2 regions of the Bacillus sp. AP8 genome follow, and region 2 is predicted to be linked to the other one. Evidence: predicted binding sites of a transcription regulator. Region 2 holds the regulator's gene; the other holds the start of a gene.

Region 1 (7,882 bases), on a different contig from region 2:
ATATTGAGATAATTCTGTTCGTTTAACCATACCATTTTTCGTTATAAACAATAAATATTCCTGTGTTTGGAAATCTTTTACATTGATCACATTAACAATCATTTCATCGCGTTCTATCGGTATGATATTTGCAACGTGTTGTCCGATTTCCTTCCATCTGATGTCTGGTAGTTGATGAACCGGACAGAATAAATAATTTCCTTTATTTGTGAATAATAAAAGATGATCGGTTGTATTTACCTCTTCTTGATACAACAACAAATCGGTTTCTTTCATACCGAAATCTTGACCGCCAGATGCTGCATAGGAACGTGGTGATGTACGTTTTACATAACCTTCCTTCGTAACTGTAACAATGACATCCTCACTAGCAACTAATACCTCTAAATTAATCACGATGTCTTCAATTTCATGTTCAATTTTTGATAAACGCTCATCGTTGTATTGCTTTTTGACAGCTTTTAATTCTTTTTTTATAACAGATAAAAGCTTTTTGTCACTTTCTAAAATCGATAAAAGCTCGGCAATTTTTGCTTTTAATTCTTCTTGCTCTGCTTGTAGTGCTGTAATATCCGTATTCGTTAAGCGATAAAGCTGTAAAGAAACAATTGCTTCGGCTTGTGCTTCAGAAAACTGGAACTTAGCTATTAAATTATTCTTTGCATCCCTTTTATCTTGAGATGCACGAATTGTAGCAATGACTTCATCTAAAATAGATAAAGCTTTCATTAATCCTTCAACAATATGCTCGCGATCGCGCGCTTTTTGTAATTCATACTTAGAACGATTCGTAACTACCTCTTTACGATGTTCAATATAGGCGTCTAATAAAGAACATAAGCCCATTAAAACAGGTCGCTTTCGATGAATTGCTACCATATTAAAATTATATGGAACCTGCAAATCGGTGTTTTTATACAAATAATGTAAGACACCTTGTGGATCAGCATCTTTCTTTAATTCAATAACAATTCTTAGACCTGTTCGATCCGTTTCATCACGAATTTCAGAAATACCTTCCACTTTACGATCGATTCGTAGCTCATCCATTTTTTTTACTAAGTTTGCTTTGTTCACTTCATACGGGATTTCTGTTATAACAATTTGTTGTTTCCCACCACGAACAGTTTCAACATCTGTCTTACCACGAATGATTATTTTCCCTTTACCCGTTTCGTATGCCTTTTTAATACCTTCAATCCCTTGAATAATTCCACCAGTTGGAAAATCTGGTCCTTTTATGACCGTCATTAATTCATCGACTGTACAATTCGGGTTATCCATTCTCATCATTGCTGCATCAATAACTTCTCCAAGCTGATGAGGCGGAATTTCTGTTGCATAACCAGCAGAAATTCCGGTAGAACCGTTGACTAATAAAGCTGGGAACATAGCTGGAAGAACTACAGGTTCTTCTGCCGTATCGTCGAAATTAGGAACAAAATCGACCGTTCTTTTTTCAATATCTCTTAACAGTTCACTTGAAATGGCTGATAAACGTGCTTCAGTATAACGCATAGCAGCAGGTGGATCACCATCAACACTACCGTTATTTCCATGCATTTCTACTAAAACTTTTCTAAGTTTCCAATCTTGACTCATACGTACCATAGCATCATATACAGAAGAGTCACCATGTGGATGATAATTTCCAATTACATTACCAACAGTTTTCGCCGATTTACGAAAAGGCTTCTCATTGGTATTACCTTCTGTATGCATGGCAAATAAAATACGTCGTTGTACCGGTTTAAGACCGTCTCTAGCATCTGGGAGTGCACGATCTTGAATAATATATTTACTATAACGTCCAAAGCGATCACCAATTACTTCCTCAAGAGGCAAGTCGCGATATTTCTCAACTGTTGACAAGTCTTACACCCCTTCCTCAGAAATAATCATATTAGTATTGTCTAAAATATTATCTTCCTCTTCCAAACCAAAGGCAACATGCGATTCTATCCACTTCCTACGTGGTTCTACCTTATCACCCATTAATGTTGTAACACGACGTTCCGCACGAGCAGCATCATCAATTAATACTCGAATCAATGTTCTTGATTCTGGGTTCATTGTAGTATCCCATAATTGGTCTGCATTCATCTCACCAAGACCTTTATATCGTTGAAGGACAGCTCCTTTACCCACTTTTTTCATTACATCTTGCAAATCATCATCATTCCAGGCATATTCTATTACCGCTTTTTTTCCTAAACCTTTGCTCACTTTATATAGTGGCGGAAGGGCAATAAAAACCTTCCCGTGTTCTATTAATGGTTTCATATAACGATAAAAGAAAGTTAGAAGTAATACTTGAATATGAGCACCATCTGTATCGGCATCCGTCATGATAACAACTTTGTCGTAATTAATATCTTCAATATTGAAATCAGGTCCTACTCCTCCACCAATTGCGTGGATAATTGTATTGATTTCTTCATTTTTAAATATATCTTGAAGCTTAGCTTTTTCAGTATTAATTACCTTACCTCGTAAAGGCAGAATTGCTTGGAAACGACGATCACGACCTTGTTTTGCAGAGCCACCTGCAGAATCACCCTCAACGAGATATAATTCATTTTTCTTCGGGTTACGTGATTGAGCTGGAGTCAGTTTCCCTGAAAGAATAGTTTCTCCTTTTTTACGCTTCTTACCACTTCTCGCTTCTTCTCGAGCTTTTCGAGCAGCCTCACGAGCTTGGAATGCTTTAAAAGCCTTTTTTATTAGTAATGCTGCTGTCTCAGGATTTTCTTGAAGGAAATAAGCTAAATGCTCTGATACAACGCTATCTACGCAGGATCTTGCTTCACTAGTACCAAGCTTACTTTTTGTTTGACCTTCAAATTGAAGCAACTCTTCGGGAATTCTGACAGAAATAATAGCTGCTAAGCCTTCACGTATATCTGTTCCTTCTAAATTCTTATCTTTCTCCTTTAATAAACCAGTTTTGCGCGCATACTCGTTAAAAACACGAGTCATTGCTGTTTTCGCACCTACTTCATGCGTTCCACCATCTTTCGTGCGGACATTATTAACAAAGCTTAGAATATTTTCTGAAAATCCATCATTAAACTGAAACGCAAAATCAACGTCTATTCCATTATTTTGACCGTTTATCGTAATAACATCATGTAACGAATCACGTTCTTCATTTAAATATTCCACGAAAGCCTGTAAACCATTTTCGTAGAAATAGGCTTCTTTTTCACCATTACGCTCATCAATTAATTCAATTTTCATACCTTTCAAAAGAAACGCTGCTTCTCTTAAACGTTCGGATAGTGTTTCATAATTAAACACAACTGTCGAAAAAATCGTTGCGTCTGGTTTAAAATGGATCGTTGTTCCCGTACTATTTGTTTTTCCTTTTTTCTCTAAAGTAGTTACTGGATTTCCACCATTTTCGAATCTTTGTTCATAAATTGAACCATCTCTTTTTATTGTTACGACAAGCCATTCAGATAAAGCATTTACTACAGAAGCACCTACTCCGTGTAAACCACCACTAGTATTGTATCCTCCTTGTCCGAACTTACCGCCTGCATGTAATACTGTTAAAATTACTTCAGGTGTTGGTTTACCTAATTTATGCATACCTGTTGGCATTCCGCGACCTTTATCTATAACACTAACACTATTATCTTTGTGTAACTTAATAATAATATGATTTCCATAGCCTGCAAGCGCTTCATCTACTGAGTTATCTACAATTTCATATACTAAATGATGTAGGCCTCTTGCATCGGTACTTCCTATATACATACCAGGTCTTTTTCTTACTGCCTCAAGTCCTTCTAATACTTGTATGGCATCATCATTATACTCAAATTGTTTTGTACTATTTGTTGCCACTAACATTCTCCTTCCACAAGCAAATCTACATTACTCTATATTTGCTTGAAAGTAAAACTAATATGTAATATGTTATATTATAACACAACAAGAACATCTGTTCGATATTCTTTCGTTTAGCTCCTTGCCTATTGTATCGCTAAATTTTATTTTCACAAATATGTAAACTTTACTTGGTTTTTTTTCTTTGATTTTACAACATTAGTGATAGTAACATAAATAAAACATTAATATGCAATATTTTTATATGATTTCTAGAAAAAAACTCACATACCTTCATTTGTTTTCACATTTATGTTTAAAATATTAAAAAATCTCCTAAAAAATACTGAGTAGGTGCTACTACAGATAGATTTTTTAATTGGCTGTTTTCGCATATTTTGTTGCCAATGAACAAGTACCATGTTGCTCGCTTAATAATGCGCGGGCGGTGAGGCGCCTCATGAATAAATATCACTTCATCTACTTTTCTATATGCTAAAAATAGAAAAAGGGTGTCAAAGAAGACCATTCTTTAATGACACCCTAAAATAAAGTGAAAATATAATCCGTTTCTATCAAGTGCTAACTCACACGAAAAACATCTTTGATTCTACTTCGTTTTAAGGAACAGTTCAGCCTAATTTGCATAATATTTCATTATCTTGTAATAGCATGCTCCACCTTAATACATCGATCCATAATGACAGTGTAACCTTTTTCTTTTAAAAATTGATAAGCTTCCTCATTTTCTACACCTAATTGTGCCCAAAATACATCAGCATCCATTTCATCAAATTCTTTCGCTAGTTCTGGAAGAAATTCGGAACGTCTAAAGATATTAACAATATCAATATGTCCTTCTATTTCCTTTAATGAATTTACTGCCTTTCTTCCTAACACTTCATCAACTGCTGGATTAACTGGGATAATTTCATAACCACTATCTTGCATGGCTTTTGATACCATGTAGGAAGTTCTCTCAGGATTATTAGACAAACCTACAACCGCTATAGTCTTAGCCTTTTTTAATATTTTCCCTATCTCTTCTCTTGATGGGTTTTCAATATTCATTCATATCGTCCTTTCTTTTCCATACTTTAATACCATTATGAATCATGATGTAAAATCTTTATGTATTAGATTAGAAATGTAAAGCTACATTTACTTTGAACGGTACTTTTTCTTTACTAATTTTAACCCTTGTTCGCCACATATACAAATGATAGTACCAATAATCAAACCGTTAGATAACAACGATATGAGGACTGGATGTAACCCATTGAACGCTTCAGTAGGTATAAACATGATACCCACTCCACTTAATAAGGATACTCCAATTATCATTCTCGTATTTGTTAAATCTTTTTGTATATCACTTAATGCCATACTGAGCATTCCTGCGAAGATAACAAAGCTAACTGAATATCCTACAGCTGGTGGCATTGCCGCAAAAACACTCATAATTGGTGGAAAAAAGCTTATGATGACAACAGCAATACTAGCTAAAATAAATGGTAGTTTAGAAGTTATACCTGTGGCTTGAATGAATCCTCCTGCACCTGAAATCGGTACAGAGCCTATTGTGCTAAACATTCCCGCTAATCCTTGAATAATACCACTAATTATACCTGTACGATTTACATTCGTTTGATCCACTTCCACATTCATACCTTTTAAAATGTTTTCTGTAATACGAATACTTGCGATCATATTAGCAATCAAAAGAATCGTAACAAACAACGCTGACACAATCATCCCGGTATTAAAAATAGGCTTCCCAAAAGCAAACAAATCAGGAAAAGACAAAATAGAAATCCCTGATAACTTAGGAGTTGGCGCTAAACCAAATAGTAAAAATAAGCACCATCCGACTACTAAAGCCAAAAGTATTGCATATTGTTTAATAAAACGAATTTTATTTTTGGTAAACCAAATGGTAATGGCTACAATGAATACACTTAATAATAGCATTTTCATATTAACAGTAGATTGAGAGTTTCCTAGACCCATCATCCCCTTTGCAAACGAACTGCTGAGTTGCAGAACGAGTAACAGCAAATACACACCTGTTACCGTAGGTGTAAATAAATGACTTAGTTTTTCAATTATTCCAAATGCACTTAATAAAATAAAAAAGATACTTCCAGCAATTAATGCCCCTTGAAGTGCTTGTAATGTCTCTAAATGTGATGTAAACAGTGTAGTCGACAAACCAGCATATAAAGCAAAAACTCCCCACCATAAGCCTGCTGGACCTTCATTAATTGGAAGTTTGTGACCGAAAAGGATTTGTAATAATGCCGCTAATCCTAAAATAAACACGGCGCGTTGAATAAATCCAGCCGTTTCAACAGTATTTAGTTGAAATAGTGCGGCAACTGCAATAGGCGCTACAATTGAGCTTGAAAACATGAAGGCAACCCATTGAACTGATGATAAAAATAATTTCATTTTCATTTCCCCTACTTTTAATTCGCAATATGATTCTCTGGATGATTTACGAAGAAAATCTTACAAATTATTTAATGATATAAACAAATTTTAAGACTTTAAATGGAATTTTACAAATCTCATGGTAAAATAATAACACGAGATTGTGTTAAAGAAAGGGCTTTATAATTATGATGATTTTTTTAGTAGTTATTCTTGCATACCTTCTAGGTAGCATTCCCTCAGGGTTATGGATTGGTAAAATTTTTTATGGGAAAGATATTCGTCAGTATGGTAGTGGGAATTTAGGTGGAACGAACACTTTTAGAACACTTGGGAAAAAAGCAGGTTTAACAGTGACCATTATGGATGTTTTAAAAGGTACACTTGCCACTTTTTTACCTTTTTTCTTGGGTGTAGACATACACCCATTAATTCCGGGAGCAATTGCTGTACTGGGACATATATACCCTGTATTTGCAGGCTTTAAGGGTGGAAAAGCTGTTGCCACTTCTGCTGGAATTATTTTAGGCTTTGCTCCATTACTATTTGTAGCTTTGTTCTTTACTTTTTTTATTTGTTTATACATCACAAAATACGTATCTTTATCAAGTATGATTAGCGCTGTTGTTGCATTTATCATTTCATTTTTCATTAAAGATATTCCATTAATTATCGTTATTGGATTAATTGTGGTATTTATTTTTTATCGACACAGAGCAAATATAAAAAGGATCAAGGAAGGTACTGAACCTAAAGTGAAGTGGATATAAAGTTATATACATACTTTATTTTCAATAAGCAACCTAAATGATAAAGAAGAACCATAGTGAATGGATGATACCGTAACTATGGTTTTTCTTTATATCTATAGCGTTAAAGCTGTTTTATTTAATATTTCTGCTTGTTTCGCTACTAATAATGTCAATTCTTCTAAGTCTGCGAGATATTATAGTAAATCTACCACAGCATAACCTTTTCCATGTTCACCAGCTCTAGCAGCCTCTATAGCAGAATTTAAAGATAACAAGTTAGTTTGAACAGCAATCCCCTGTACAAGTATGACAAATTCGGATATTTGCTTGAGAGATTTATTAAAAGAGACTATATTCGTTTCTACATCCTGGGTATGTATTCTTATACTATAAATTTGATCAGAAAGATTTCCAAGACGAGATTACGCTTCCAAAACAATCTGTTGTTCGAAATTGAGAATTTTAGTAGCAGCTAAAATTAAATGTTTTTGATCTTCTTGATGATTTGCAAATTGATAAATAAGATAAATGATTTCACTTAGAAAGTTTTGAAATGCTGTAATATACCACTTTGGCTCCAAGCCAATTACATAATGAATATGAGCTACTTTCAAACGTTTATTAATATATGGAGTGTCTATTGTTCCGTTAAACATTTCAATTTTTTGAGATGATAAATTAGACTTTAACTTTGCCCAAGAGCTATTTTCCTCTATAATTTTTTTCAGTTGATCAATTTGATATAAAATTTGATAAAAACTTTCAACTAGATGACCAATTCGATCAATAATAATCGTTTGCCTATCTCCCATTTGCTTTTTCTATCCATATTGGCTTTATTTGCTTTTTACCTCCAAAAACCT
Region 2 (7,882 bases):
CTTTTGTGCTTCTGCTTTAGCAATGTTTAATTCAATTTGTTTTCTTTCTAATTCTTGGGCAGCTTCTACTCTTTTGTTAATAGCAGCCTGAGTAGATTCATCAGGTTTCGGTACCCCTAAAGTTAGATCCTCCACTGTAAAACCTAAACCACTAATATCTTCTGAAAAAATCGTTTGAACAGCTACAGCCGCCTCCGCTGATTTTTCACCATACGTATCAATTACTGAATATTTTGCAATTCCTTTTCGTCCTGCATCCCAAAGTCTTGTTTTCATATAAGACTCTTCAATTTGTTCAACTGGAATTGGGCCGAATTTATTAAATACATCAACCACCTTATCCGGTTGAATAGAATAGTTGTAGGCAAAATCGATGGTTACATTTTTTCCATCTGAAGTAGCTACTTGAATATCTTTATAATTTACCGTTTGCATTCTAATCGGATAAATGGTTACTTTATCGAATAGACCAACAAGATGCCAACCTTGGCTTAAAGTATCGTTTTGTACACCACCATTAGGACTATACACTACCCCAACATAACCATTAGGGATTTTTTCAATAAATAAAGAAGTAACAGCTACTCCTATTACTAGAACAAGAGCAATAATAGTTCCTCCTAATATTTTTCGACTTTTCCCCTTTTTAATCGGTGTCACGTTTTCCATTGTCATCCTCCTCAATCTTCTTTTTTAGCTTATATGCCGTATCTCCAACACTTTTGAACGAAGGAGATAAGATTAGCCATACTCCGATACAAATAAAAATGACCACAATAATAGAACCTATAATTACTTTCATTTGCACTCCTCCCTCTTCTATTATTTTTACATTCCTTTTCCAAAAAGTCATTACTATCTAATAGATTTAAGGAATTGTTCACTTAAAAAACACTTCCAGACTGTTAATTACATGAATCAACTACAATAATGGTATATACATTTTATTAGATCTCAATATCTTTCGTGCAATGAAAAAGAATGGTTAATCATATATACGATTCACCAACGATAAAGTTTCAAAAGTTTCTTTTTATTAACTCTTCACAATCTTTGTTGTCTATGAACAAGTAAGGAGTATAGATTGAACTGACTTCTCTTCATGATGCTTACTTTCCGCGGTACGGTAAGCTTTCTTGGCGCATAGCGTAAGTAGCTAGTACTTATCCACCAACCTCTTACACAAAAACTGATTCTTCTTTATTAACACAAAAGACTACCCCTTTACTCATTTGAGCAAGAAGGTAGTCTTTTGTGAATGATTAACCATTTTAATGATGTGAAGCTTCCATTCATGTAAAATTTCAGCTTATACAAAGTATGTCAAAACCCATGGAATATGAGGGCTTATTATTTCATTTGTTTGTTCATAGCACTCATCATTTGATTAATTTTCTTTTGAGACGGTTTTTGTCCCATTTGCATCATCATCATGCGTAACATTTGTTCATTGATTGGTGGATTCTTTTTCAAATAATTCATCATGTACTTACGTGCGATGAAGAATCCGATTGCTATACCAGCTAATAAAGCTACAATAGCAACAACCCATGCTAGCCAAGTCATACGTATTTCCTCCTTCAAGTTGTCTACTATTTAGTGTACTAGACCACACGTTATTATACAATATTCCATAGGATTTTTGTAAGGATTAAATAAAATTTCTCTCTTTTATCGGCTTTAACCAGCCATAACGTTTATGTTCAATATCAATAGCAATAAAGCTATCTTCACATTTGCGCAAGCATTCGAATAAAACGGTTTCAGCATCATAGCTTCCTTCCGCTGAAATGTATAACATTCTGTTATGGATTTCAAGCTTAGCCGTACTTTTTGACCTTGATTTACTTTCATTAATTCTAACATAATATACCCCATTTTTACATTTAATAGTCTGATTGTATGATAATTGCCTGTGCATTTCTTCTTGAAGATTCTTTACAGGAATCTCCTTTGTTATATATAAAATCTGACGACCAATAATATGTGTTTGAGCACCGCTAGAATTACGATAATCTTGAAACAATCCATAAAACAAGACTTCTCTTCCTAGATATTGCCTAGCATATTGTTCTTCTATTAAATAGATTTGATAACATCTCATCGTAATCCCCCTATCATTCCTTTTACTTTAGTATATAAAGGATTGATTATGGAAATTGCTGATTCTTGTTGAAAAATCGCACTAGTTTTGTCGATGACCAAAAATTTTCACAGAATAGAGATGTTATTATATTATTCACACCACTATATAAAAAAAGATGCTCAAATCAATTGAGCATCTTCATTCATTTTTATTAAAATAATGCTTTTACTTTTGCAACAACATTCTCTGTTGTAAAGCCGTATTCAGCCATTACTTTTTCACCAGGAGCTGAAGCACCCCACTTGTCAATGCCAAGTACGTCTCCTTCAAATCCTACATATTTATGCCAACCAAATGTTGCAGCCATCTCAATACCTAATCTCTTCGTTACTGATGGAGGCAATACAGAATCTTTGTATTCCTTAGATTGCTTCTCAAAACGATCCCATGATGGCATACTTACTACTGATACATCAATACCTTCACTTGCTAACTGTTTTTGAGCTGCAATTGCTAGTGATACTTCAGAACCTGTAGCTAGGATTAGAGCATCTGCTTGTTCTTTAGTAGATGGTGAAACAACGTAAGCTCCTTTCGAAACTCCTTCATATGCTACATCAGCAGATTGAGTAATCGTTGGAAGATTTTGTCTAGTTAATACTAGTACAGTTGGAGTATCTGTAGATTCAACTGCTAACTTCCATGCAGCCGCTGTTTCATTTCCATCTGCTGGACGAATTACTGATAAATTATGCATTGCACGTAATGATGGAAGTTGTTCGATTGGCTCATGAGTAGGACCATCTTCACCAACCGCAATACTATCATGTGTAAATACATACGTCACAGGTAAATTCATTAAAGCTGATAAACGAATAGCTGGACGAACATAGTCAGAGAATACAAAGAAAGTTCCTCCGAATACTTTTAATCCTCCGTGTAATGCCATACCATTTAATGCAGCACCCATTGCAAATTCACGAACACCAAACCAGATATTTCTTCCTTGATAGTTACCTGGTAAGAAATCTCCTGCACCATTAATCATTGTTTTATTAGATCCAGCTAAGTCAGCTGATCCACCAAAGAATGAAGGTAGATTTTTCGCAATTCCATTAATTACTTCACCACTAGATGCACGTGATGCTAGGCTTTTTCCTTCTTCATAAACAGGAATATCTTTATCCCAATTAGTCGGAAGTTCATTGTTAATAGCAGCACTTAATTCATTTGCTAACTCAGGATATTGTTCTTTATATGCAGCAAATAATTCATTCCATTCCGCTTCTTTTGAAGTACCTGCCTCAACACATGTTTTTTCAAAATGTGCATAAACTTCTTCTGGTACATAGAAATCTTCTTCAAATGTCCATTTATAAGCTTCTTTTGTTAATTTTAGCTCATCAGCACCTAGTGGCATACCATGTGCGGAAGATGAACCAGCACGATTTGGAGAACCAAAACCAATAACAGTTTTAACTTCGATCATTGTTGGCTTTGTTAAATCTTGTTTTGCTGCTTCAAGAGCATTAGATAACTCTTCTATATCATTACCATCATTCACTTTAATATATTGCCATCCATACGCCTTATATCTTTCTTCAATACTTTCGCTAAATGATTGGCTTAACTCACCATCTAAAGAAATATCATTTGAATCATATAAAACAATAAGACGGCCTAATTGTAAGTGACCAGCTAATGAAGAAGCTTCAGCAGAAACACCTTCCATTAAATCTCCATCACCACAGATACTATATGTAAAATGATCTACTACTTCATAGCCTTCTTTATTATATTTAGAAGCTAAATGACGCTCAGCCATCGCCATACCTACAGCCATAGAAATACCTTGTCCTAGAGGACCCGTAGTAGCTTCTACACCTGGTGTATGCCCAAATTCAGGGTGTCCTGGAGTTTTACTTCCCCATTGACGGAATTCTTTCAAATCTTGTAGACTTACATCATACTTTGCTAGGTGTAGCAGACTGTATAATAATGCTGATCCATGTCCAGCAGATAATACAAAACGATCTCTATTGAACCATTTAGGATTTTTCGGATTGTGATTCATGTGTTTAGTCCATAAAGTATATGCCATTGGTGCGGCACCCATAGGCATTCCAGGGTGTCCTGAATTTGCTTTTTCAATCGCATCAATTGACAATGTACGGATGCTATTGATGGAAAGTTGATCTACGTTTTTCAATATTAATACTTCCTTCCATAGATAAGTTTATTCCTTCTTATATTATATTTGTTATATAAGAAAGACAATATAAAACGTGAACATATAGTGAAAAATGTAATATATTTTTATAAAAAAGACACAAATATATATGTGTACTTATGATTCTCAAAACAAAAAGGATGCATACAAAAGCACCCTTCTCCAATTAACACCTATCAATGTAGATTTTTCCTTTTTTGTTCTTGAATTCTCTTTACTCTATCAGGTGTTACATCATTACCTTCTGGATCTATAACTTTTAAATGCTCGATAGTATCTGACATTGATTTTCTAAATGTTTGTAAATATTCACTACGTAATTTTGATTGTTCTTTAGCTTCAGCAGGTGTTAATCCTGTTGTTTTAGACTTTTTAGCTAATTCATTGATTCTTGCAATTTTATCTTTTGACAGCATATAAACGCTCCTTCATTTTCAAAAAAACTTATTAATACTGTCATATTATAAGAAATTAAAATATGTATCAAGTTTTACTCCTCATGTTCAGGTAATGATTCCATATATTCCAAATATCTTCGATTAACCGTTGCTTTAGAAACTTGATAACCAAATCCTCTTAAAGTAGCTGCAATTTCAGAAAAAGTTAAACCATTTTCACGAAGACGTATGATTTCTTGAATTGGAACTATTTTCTTTTCAGGGCCTTTTGACTGATCTTGGTTTTTGATATTTTTTTGTGGTTTATAACCATTATCAACGGCTTTTTTCATACCACGGCTAATCTTCATATTATGTAATTTTCTTTGATATTCTTCTACAATCCCGACAATTTGCAAGACCATAGAATCTGACTCAGAAAATTCCATTTCCCCTTGATGGGAATGAGTATAAATCTTGACTCCTTCTTTCACTATACAATGTAATAATGCTATTTTAGCATTTCCTCTTCCTAGCCGAGTTTCATCTTGAATCAATATAGCATCTATATCATTCTCTTTTATGCAATCTAGTAATTCAAATACTCCATCACGGTTTAATTGATAGCCACTTTCTTTTTCACTAATAATTTTAACGACTTCAAACGATAATTGATGCGCTAATTGATTAAGTTCTTGTTCCTGTCTTTTTAAAGAGGTTTCTTGTGTTTCCTTTTCTGTACTTACTCGACAATATATGATAGCTCGTTTCATTCTTTACAACCTTTCAAAACTATGGCGTTAAAAATGTGCCATTGCTATTGGTTCATAGATAATTGCGTTCTATGATTTTCTTTTACTGGGATAACTAATACATCACCAGCTTTTAGCACTTCACCATTTAAATTGTTTACTTTCTCAATAATAGCAATAAATTTCGGAGTACCGATATTATTATCTTTATATTTTTCTGCAATGTTCCACAAAGTATCACCTTGAGACACTGTGATTTCTACATAGTTACTAGAGTTATCCGAACCAAATTTATATAAAGATGTAATAGAAAATAATAAAAATAGGCCAATTAAAATAAGGGAAAATGAATTTCTTACAATAAAATGTTTCATAAAATATTTCTCCTTTTCTCAACACCGAATATTTGTTCGTATTTCTTATATTTCGAATTATAATACGAACATTTGTTTTCGTCAATATATAATTCAAACATATGTTTGTATCTCTTTTTCTTCCATGTTATAATCTTCTTATAGACATTGAAGTGGGGGTGTATCGATGAGCAAATTATCTAAAAGGCAACAAGATATTCTTGATTTTATAAAAGATGAAGTAAACCAGAAAGGCTATCCACCGTCTGTACGAGAAATTGGTGAAGCAGTCGGTTTAGCTTCAAGCTCCACTGTTCACGGACATTTGGCTAGATTAGAAGCAAAAGGTTTAATAAGAAGAGATCCTACTAAACCTCGTGCAATTGAAATACTAGACTTAGAGGAAGAATCCTTAATACCAAAACGCAAGGTCGTAAATGTACCGTTAATTGGTAAGGTAACGGCAGGACAACCTATTACTGCTATTGAGAATGTTGAGGAATATTTTCCTTTACCAGAACATCTAGCTGGTTACGATCAACAAGTATTTATGCTAGAGATATCAGGAGATAGTATGATAGAAGCTGGCATACATGACGGAGATTACGTTATTGTCCGACAACAAAGTACAGCTCTAAATGGTGAAATTGTTGTTGCGATGACTGAAGAGGATGAAGCAACGGTTAAACGATTCTTTAAGGAAAGAAATTATTTCCGCTTACAACCTGAAAACTCTTCGTTAGAACCAATTATCTTAGAAAAAGTATCAATTTTAGGAAAAGTCATCGGTTTATACCGAGAAATTCATTAAGTACAATATAAAAAAGATTCAAAAGTTAGCATTAAGGCTAAACATTTGAATCTTTTTTATTGTATTTAAATTTAGTCGTAACAATAATAAGAGTAAACTTATTTTAATTTATTTCCTTGAATTAATCCTCGATATAAAGCTACATAGATTAATGCAATAGCATCGTCTAGCGATAATTCCCCTTTTACTAATTTTTCTCTATGGGCAGGACTAATTGCTAAATCACCATGTACGTCTTTATTTTCAAAACTTTGTAAAACCATAGCAGTTGAGTTAATCATTGTGGCATTACTCGGTTGGTACACGTGAACATCCTCCTTCTCCTTGCTATTAGAGTTAGAATTTGAGAACAATTTTTTGAAATCAATCCAAGTTACATTCGAACCGCTTCTCATAATCTTTGGACAATTTTTCCCACTCCAATAATTATGCTGAACAACATTTTCAATTGAAATATTTTCATCTCTCATTATTATCTTCGTTAATGCTGCTGCATTTTGCACTGCTTTTTGATAATTCCCATCGCTATTTACACAAATTTCTATATGAATCGATTCCTTATTACCTTTCGTTGTACCCGCCGCCCAACACATCCAAGTATGCTCAAATGACTGTATCGCTTCTTTATCATCAACTTGCCAATGCCATGATGCTTCTCTAATATTGCCATTTGCTTGCAAACGTGCATGTGCATCAGCATTAGCTCCATTACTTGTATTATCCGTTTCATGTATTGTGATATATTTTTTATATTTCCTTTCCCATACGTAAATCTTTCAGCAACTGAATCAGATACCAAATACTTACGAGTACTCACCATACAATCACCTCAAGGTAATCTATGTTAAGTTCTATCAAATGGCTTGTACTATATCCTATTGATTAAAAAAAGGCTTCTTTTTACTCCTACTATCCCCCCATGTTGGAAAGAGCTATTTTAAAGTGGAATAAAATGAGAAGAATTCTTAATTATTCAAAGAATGTTCACCACTATAAAAGAATCTATTGAAAAATGGAATTATACTATAATTATGAATTTGTTTTATAAGGAGTTCTTAATTATGACAACATGCACAATGCACCGTATTTTAAAGTACAAAACACGAAAAGGTAAATTAATGGATTTAGCCAAAAAAAGTAAAGAGAAACAATTAATAAACACTTGGATTGAACCGTGTGATGATGAAGATTGTAAATGCAAAGATAAAGTTTTTAAAGAATACGCAATGCCTGATGGTTCACTTCAAATTGAAAAAACATGTCTAAATGAAAC

Evidence for each region. Region 2 encodes LexA, which represses DNA repair genes until DNA is damaged. Its sites were predicted from a motif close to CGAACATATGTTCG; they were not measured.
Region 1: a site for LexA is predicted at 3,943-3,956, ahead of parE (DNA topoisomerase IV subunit B). Genes of this name have one in related genera too.

The regions. Positions count from the first base shown of each region.
Region 1 is NZ_CAPG01000027.1:279,959-287,840, reverse strand. Features, by position in the region: gene parC (DNA topoisomerase IV subunit A) at 1-1,872, opposite strand, end outside; gene parE (DNA topoisomerase IV subunit B) at 1,876-3,858, opposite strand; gene BN349_RS06100 (CoA-binding protein) at 4,492-4,905, opposite strand; gene BN349_RS06095 (purine/pyrimidine permease) at 4,996-6,285, opposite strand; gene plsY (glycerol-3-phosphate 1-O-acyltransferase PlsY) at 6,456-7,037, shown strand; partial or broken gene BN349_RS26605 (methyl-accepting chemotaxis protein) at 7,226-7,414, opposite strand; gene BN349_RS06080 (protoglobin domain-containing protein) at 7,442-7,831, opposite strand.
Region 2 is NZ_CAPG01000036.1:178,903-186,784, forward strand. Features, by position in the region: gene BN349_RS10085 (prohibitin family protein) at 1-669, opposite strand, end outside; gene BN349_RS26115 (hypothetical protein) at 647-802, opposite strand; gene BN349_RS10095 (YneF family protein) at 1,351-1,566, opposite strand; gene sirA (sporulation inhibitor of replication protein SirA) at 1,652-2,104, opposite strand; gene tkt (transketolase) at 2,298-4,298, opposite strand; gene BN349_RS10110 (DUF896 domain-containing protein) at 4,493-4,732, opposite strand; gene BN349_RS10115 (YneB family resolvase-like protein) at 4,807-5,466, opposite strand; gene yneA (cell division suppressor protein YneA) at 5,511-5,819, opposite strand; gene lexA (transcriptional repressor LexA) at 5,986-6,609, shown strand; gene BN349_RS24875 (N-acetylmuramoyl-L-alanine amidase) at 6,708-7,382, opposite strand; gene BN349_RS10135 (hypothetical protein) at 7,671-7,882, shown strand, end outside.